Regions from separate parts of the Arthrobacter sp. TJ-254 genome, predicted to be linked through region 1. Evidence: predicted binding sites of a transcription regulator. Region 1 holds the regulator's gene; the other holds the start of a gene.
What was found. Region 1 encodes HspR, which represses chaperone genes until heat shock. Its sites were predicted from a motif close to AAGTTGAGTCNNNNNGACTCAACTT; they were not measured.

Region 1 (3,368 bases):
CGCTCATCCAGCAGCCGAGCCCGGAGGTGCAGGCCGACAGTGTCAGCCAGGTCCTCCGCGCCGGATACCGGAAGGGTGACCGGGTGCTTCGGGCGGCCCAAGTGATCGTCGCAGTACCGGAGTAATCTCCGTCAATGCTGGCCGGGTCCCCGGACGGCGGCAACGAAACTTCCCGCTCGCAGAGCTCGCCGGAAGTATTAAAGCCGCCTTCCCCGGGAACCCGGCCAGCGTCGGCAGTACCTCCGGCAGGTACTGTTCCCTACATCATTGAAGAAGCAGTGAAAGGAGACTCCAATTGGCTAGTCAGGATTGGGTCGATAAGGATTTTTACAAGATCCTCGGTGTCTCCAAGGACGCAACGGACGCCGATATCAAAAAGGCGTACCGCAAGCTTGCCCGCAAGCACCACCCGGACCGCAACGACGGCGATGCCGGATCCGAGCGGACCTTCAAGGACGTCTCCGAGGCATACTCCGTCCTTTCCGATCCTGAGGAACGCAAGCAGTACGATGCCATCCGCGCCATGGGCGGCGGAGCGCGCTTCACCGCCGGCGGGGCCGGTGGCGCCGGGGGAGGCGCCGGCGGCTTCGAGGACATCTTCGGCAACCTTTTCGGGCAGGGCGCCGGGTCCCGCCAGCGCACCGGAACCGGATACGGCGACCTCCCGCCCGAGTTCGCCGACCTGTTCGGCGGAGGCGCCGGTGGCTTCGGCGGAGGATTCTCGGCTCCTCCCCGGCGCGGCGCCGACCGCACCGCCAGCACCACCATCTCCTTCGCAGGCTCGATCAAGGGCACCACGATCGGCCTGCGCGAACCGTCCGGTGAAGTCATCGACGTGCGCATCCCGCCGGGGATCAAGGACGGGCAGAAGGTTCGCGTGCGCGGCAAGGGCCAGTCGGGCCCGGCAGGCAGCGGGGACCTGATGGTCACCGTCAACGTCAAGAGCCACCCGCTGTTCGAACGCGACGGCGACAACATCAAGGTCCACGTTCCGGTCACCTTCCCCGAAGCGGCGCTCGGCGCGCAGATCGAGGTTCCCACCATCTCCGGAGAGATGGTCAAGATGAAGGTTCCACCCGGAACGCCCTCGGGCCGGACCCTGCGGCTCAAGGGCCGCGGCGTTTCAACCTCGAAGACAACCGGCGACCTCCTCGTCACGATCGACGTCGTCGTCCCCCAGAACCTCTCGAAGGAAGCCGCGGCCGCCGTCGAGGCGTTCGCGGCCGCAACAGCCGAAGCGAATCCCCGCGCCGGCCTCGCTGCCAAAGCGCAGCTCTAAGGGCAGCCCGCCTCCGGACGGGCTGCCCACCACGAACCGAAGAATTGCCATGAGGAGGCGACGCCCGCAATGGATGTGTCAATGCCGATCTACGTGATCTCGGTGGCCGCGGAGCTGGCCGATATGCACCCCCAAACCCTCCGCCAGTACGACCGGCTGGGCCTGGTGACGCCCAGCCGCGCTCCCGGCCGCGCCCGCCGGTATTCGATGAAGGATGTGAGCACCCTCCGGGAAATCCAGCGGCTTTCCCAGGAAGGGGTCTCCCTCGAGGGGATCCGGCGCATCCTCGACCTTGAAAACCAGGTCTCGGAACTCCAGCAGCGGGTCAAGGAACTCAGCGCCGAACTGCTGCAGCGCCGCGGCCAGCCCGACCCGAGCCGCGTCTTCGCCGCAGGCCTTGCCGGCGACGTCGTCACGCTCGCCCGCGGCCAGCGCCCGCGCGCCCGCAGCCAGGCGCTGATGGTCTGGCGGCCGCAGAGCTGAATCCTCCCGGCCGTCTTGGGCCGCCCGGGGCCCTGCGCAGAGAATGGCGCTGGAAATTGGAGTGGCCGCAGGGCAGACTTGAGTAATGCCAGAACTCCGCGCACGAACGGGAATGCCGAGGAAATGATGGAAGAACTACTTCAACTCCTCCTTCTTGGCCTGGGTTTCCTGGCCTTCCTCACCATCGGCTCCGGTGTGACGCTGTGGCTGCTCGTCAGGCGCATCAAGCGTTCGGGCGTCGTGAAGCAGGCCGCCGAGCACGGAAGGCTGACCCTCCACAGCTATGCGGTGGACCCCATCACCCGTGAGCCGGCACGCCTGATCCTCGAGCTCCGCCGCTCGGTCCAGGCCACGCGGCGGGCGCTTGCCGAGGCAGTGCACCGCGGGCGGCCGGTGGGTGAGCTCCCCGGGGCGGCCCGGGAGCTGGAGTGGGCGGCGCTGTCCCTTGAGGATCAGCTCAGGATCGCCGACCGGGAGCCGAACCGCAAACTCAAGCGCGAACTCTCGGCAGGGCTGGCAGGTCAGGCGCGCGCCCTCGAAAAACTGTCGGTGGACCTGCGCCGGTGCCTGCTGCAGACATCCTGGTCGCTCGACGGCGTACAGCTTCAGCGGGCCGACGTGCGGCTGCGCATGGAAATCAGCGCAATGCACTCGTGGATGAATGCATACGGCGCCCGGCAGGCCTCGTGAGGCCCCGGAAACAGCGGCGCGGCTGAGGCTCCGGCATGTCGATTGGACGCCGCATCAAGCGCATTGTCCGCGCATCGAAAGCGTCGGCCCAGGACGCCGGCACCGACCCGATGCTCGCCGCCCAGCAGGTCCAGCAGGCGCAACAGCAGTCCCTGGAATCCGCGCGGCGGGCAGCGGCGGACCTCGCCGCCCACCGCCGGCGCCTTGAAATCATCACCCAGGACGCCGCGGCGAGGGTGCGTTACTTCGAAGCCCAGGCCGCAGCCGCCGTCGACCGCGGCGACGACGCCACAGCGCGGACGGCGATCCGTGAGGCAATGAACGCAGGCAAGCACCTGGCCATCGTGTCGGCGCAGTTTGAGGAAGCCGACGCCCAGGCCCGCAGGATCGCGGCGGACGTCGGCCGCCTTGAACGCCGGATCTACGAAAACGCGCTCCAACACCAGGCCATCGCCGCGCAGCGCGCACGCGCCGAGGCGTCCCTCGGGGTGCAGGAGGCTCTCAACGCCGCGTCGCGGCCGGTCCCCGGCGCGGAGCTTGCGGCCCGGGAAGCCGAGCGGGAGGCCCGCCGGCTCGCCGCCATTGCGGCAGCGCGGGAGGAACTGGCGTGGTCGGACTCAACATCCCTGCGCGTCGAGGAAGCGTTTGAGGAACTCGAGGCCGACACCGCGGCAGGTGAAGAACTCGCCCGGCTCAAGGAACGACGCCCTAAAGGCTATCCTCCAAGGCAGCAGTAAGGGCCTCCATTGCCGCAGCGTCGACGTCGTCAACGCTGCGGAGGCGGATGCGCCACGCGAATGGATCGTTGGCCGGTGCACGCACCGGCTCGACGCGCGCGTTGCCCGGCAGCGGAACGCGCAGCAGCACGTCCACCGCCGTCTTGGTGGCCGGGGTGACCTGCGCGAATTTGCGGCGC
Region 2 (3,368 bases), on a different contig from region 1:
AGGCCGAGAGGCCCAGTGCTAGAAGCGCAGCCGAAAACGGCGCGAGAAATCGGGATTCAACAAGTTTCACGCGTCCGACGTTACAGGCGAACGGGTTGAGGACAAAGGCGGGCTCCGGCCGGGAAAACGCTTAGCCGCGGCGCAGCCGGACGCCGTCTTCCCTGCAGATCAGGCGGCGTCCAGCACCGTCGCTGAGCTGGACCCAGATCACCGAAGCGTCGTCCGAGCGCATGTCGACGGTGCCGCTGAGTTCGGCCCCCGTGGGCGTATGCAGCGTAAGCCGCTCGCCGCGCCGAAGCGCGGTCCAGTCGCTGAGTTCTTTATTGGCGGTCCGGTCGGCCATCGTTGCGCTGCTCCTTCTGTTGCCAAAGACGCGTGCATTACCGTAGGCAACTCTAGGATCCGCTCCTGAACGTGCGGTGAACACCAGCAGACAGTTCCCTGTGGACGCACCGCTTCGACGCCCCTCATCCGCTTCGGTCCTTCTAAAGGGTGCGCCAGTCTCCACTCGTGAGGTGCGACCCCGCCTGGGGGCCCATCTGCAGCATTCCGCCGTCAACAACAAAGGATGCGCCGGTGACATAGCTTGCGGCCGGTGAGGCGAGGAACGCGATGACCGCCGCCACCTCCTTGGGGTCACCGGGGCGGCCAACCGGGATCCCGGGCCGGTCCACCTCACGCGGATCCTGGTCGCCGGCGTCGTTCATGGGTGTTGAAATCTCGCCGGGCAGCACCGCGTTGGCTGTGATTCCCCTGTCGGCGAGTTCAAGGGCGACAGTGCGGATCAGCCCGCCCAGGCCATGCTTTGACGCGTCGTAGGCCGCCGAACCCACCCGGGGCTGTTCCTGGTGGACGCTTGTCACTGCGATGATCCGCCCGCCCCTCCCGGCGTCGGTCATGCGCTGCGCGGCCCGCTGGATGCACACGAACGCCCCGTCGAGGTTGGTGGCAAGGGTGGACCGCCAGGTGTCCCAGTCGGTCTCAAGGAACATCGTGCCGCCGTTGACGCCGGCGTTGTTCACAAAGACGTCAACCCCGCCGAGCTCTCCGGCCAACTGGTCGACGACGTCGCCGCAGGCCGGTGCGTCGGAAGTGTCGAGTTGGGCGATCACGGCCTTCCGTCCCAGCCCGCGGACGGCTTTTGCGGTTTCCTCGGCGCCGTCGGAATCGGAGTGCCAGGTGATGCCGATGTCGCAGCCCGCCTGCGCCAGGGCGATCGCGGTGGCCCGCCCGATCCCCGAATCCGATCCTGTGACGATTGCCGTTGTGGGCGAGAAGTCCATTCCGTCATTTTTTCGGCAGCCGGAGGTGAGCGCAAGGAAAACTAAGGAGGTGGACAGGGCGAAGCCCGGGCCAGGTACTGCGCGCCCGGCCCGGGCTGAAGGATGGAGCGGCCGCGGCCTTCCTTAGGCCTCGACTGTCTTCTGGTCGGTACCGCCCTGCAGCGATTCGCCCTTGACGGCCTCGGAATCCGCTCCGGACATGATCTCGATCTTCCGTGGCTTCGCTCGCTCCGTGACCGGGATGTTGACGCTCAGTACGCCGTTCTCGTACCGGGCCGAGATGGCGTCGATGTCGATTCCCTGGCCGAGGTTGAGCTGGCGCAGGAAGGATCCGCTTTCGCGCTCGCGGGTCAGCCACTTGACCCCTTCGGCTCCGCGGAGGGTACGCTCGGCCCGGATGGTGAGCAGCTGGCCGTCGACGTCGATATCCACGGATCCCGGGTCGATGCCGGGAAGGTCTGCCGTCAGGATGTAGTGGTCACCCTCGCGGTACAGATCCATGGGCATCAGGCGCAGCCCCTGCCGGGGGTCCAGCAGTGCACCGGCGACGCGGTCCAGTTCGCGGAATGGGTCGAACTTCATGGCCATTTGAACAACTCCTTCGCAACGGCCACCGACAGTGGTGGGTCTCCTCATCTCTAGGGTTGAGCGCCCTTCGCTCAACCCGCAATTAAATTAGCACTCTCAGGGGAGAGTGCCAAGAGGGGGGAGCGGTTTTTTTGCCAAGAACGAACAGGCGGGCGTCCCCTCGGAGGAGGACGCCGGCCACGGCGGAAATACCCGTAGACAGGCATGGGGCAAGGGACCGGGAAAGGGTTGCGTGAACTCGCAGGTGGCTGCCCCCCGGCCTCCGGGCTGTTACAGCACAGCACCGGATCCGGCGGTCCAACGAATGGTGCCTGCGCGGGGCCTCGATCCCCGGGCCTTCCGCGTGTGAAGCGGATGCTCTACCAGACTGAGCTACACAGGCAATGGTTCTCCAATAGCTTAGGGCATGAGCGCCGCGGTCCAAACCCGGAAGTGCCGGCAGGGTGCACAGAGCAATTTTCCGCCGGCGGTTTTCTGCCGCAGGGCTCCCCGTTTCGGGTACCGTCGATGGATGCTCCCTTCAACGATCGTCTTTGATGTGAATGAGACCCTCTCCGATCTTTCGCCGATGGAGCAGCACTTCGCCGAAGTGGGCGTCCCCGAGGGGACAGCCCGCCTGTGGTTCACCTCGCTGCTGCGGGACGGATTCGCCCTCACCGCCGCAGGGGCCAACCCCCGCTTCGCCGAGGTCGCCGAGGGCGCGCTCCGGGTGGTCCTGGCCGGCCAGCCCCTGAACCGCAGCGAGGACGAAGCGCTGAAGCACCTGCTTGGCCACTTCCGGACGCTTCCGGTCCATGCCGACGCGGGGCCCGGTATTGCCGCGCTCGCAGAGTCCGGCCACCGCCTCGTCACACTGACCAACGGGCCGCGGGCGGCAGCGGAATCACTGCTGGAGCGCGCTGGCCTCCGCGGACACTTCGACCTGTTGCTTTCCGTCGAGGACGCACCCCTGTGGAAACCGGCCCCCGAGGCCTACGCGCACGCGGCTGAGGCGTGCGGAGAGAAACCCGAGGACCTGATGCTGGTCGCCGCCCACCCCTGGGACATCGATGGCGCCGCCCGTGCCGGCATGCGGACCGCCTGGGTGGACCGGACCAACGCCGCCTACCCCGGGTACGCCCGGACACCGGACCTGGTGGTCGGGGGAATCGCCGACCTGGCACGGCATTCGGGGCACTAGGCCGGTCCGGGAACGCTAGCGGCGCATCAGCCAGCCCAGGGTCAGCGCTCCCATTGAGCGCCGGAAACCGCTCTCGCCGCCGGCAACCTCGAGCGCCGCCCAGACGGCAAGGCATCCGGTGCTTGCGCGGGCAAGAAGCTTCCGGTTGTCCTCGTCCAAGGCCATCAACGAGGCGGCGCCCAGCGCCGCCCAGCCCAGGATGGGGAGGTTGGGAGGCAGGACCACGTTCTGCCGCCCCAGGTCATCGGTGAAAAATCCCATCAGGCACCCTTCTTCTTCGAGGCGGACGGCTCCTTCTTGCCGCCGGAGCCCTTCTT

Region 2: the regulator HspR is predicted to act here: its motif matches at 1,925-1,949, upstream of AC4D14_RS13275 (Hsp20/alpha crystallin family protein).

The regions. Positions count from the first base shown of each region.
Region 1 covers NZ_JBZCNF010000002.1:147,944-151,311, forward strand. Annotated here, with positions in the region: gene AC4D14_RS05735 (nucleotide exchange factor GrpE) at 1-125, shown strand, start outside; gene AC4D14_RS05740 (DnaJ C-terminal domain-containing protein) at 296-1,279, shown strand; gene AC4D14_RS05745 (heat shock protein transcriptional repressor HspR) at 1,361-1,762, shown strand; gene AC4D14_RS05750 (hypothetical protein) at 1,886-2,452, shown strand; gene AC4D14_RS05755 (PspA/IM30 family protein) at 2,488-3,189, shown strand; gene AC4D14_RS05760 (DUF5655 domain-containing protein) at 3,161-3,368, opposite strand, start outside.
Region 2 covers NZ_JBZCNF010000004.1:367,710-371,077, reverse strand. Annotated here, with positions in the region: gene pstS (phosphate ABC transporter substrate-binding protein PstS) at 1-70, opposite strand, end outside; gene AC4D14_RS13285 (hypothetical protein) at 131-343, opposite strand; gene AC4D14_RS13280 (SDR family oxidoreductase) at 486-1,283, opposite strand; gene AC4D14_RS13275 (Hsp20/alpha crystallin family protein) at 1,407-1,871, opposite strand; tRNA gene AC4D14_RS13270 (tRNA-Val) at 2,177-2,253, opposite strand; gene AC4D14_RS13265 (haloacid dehalogenase type II) at 2,383-3,051, shown strand; gene AC4D14_RS13260 (hypothetical protein) at 3,067-3,312, opposite strand; gene ku (non-homologous end joining protein Ku) at 3,312-3,368, opposite strand, start outside.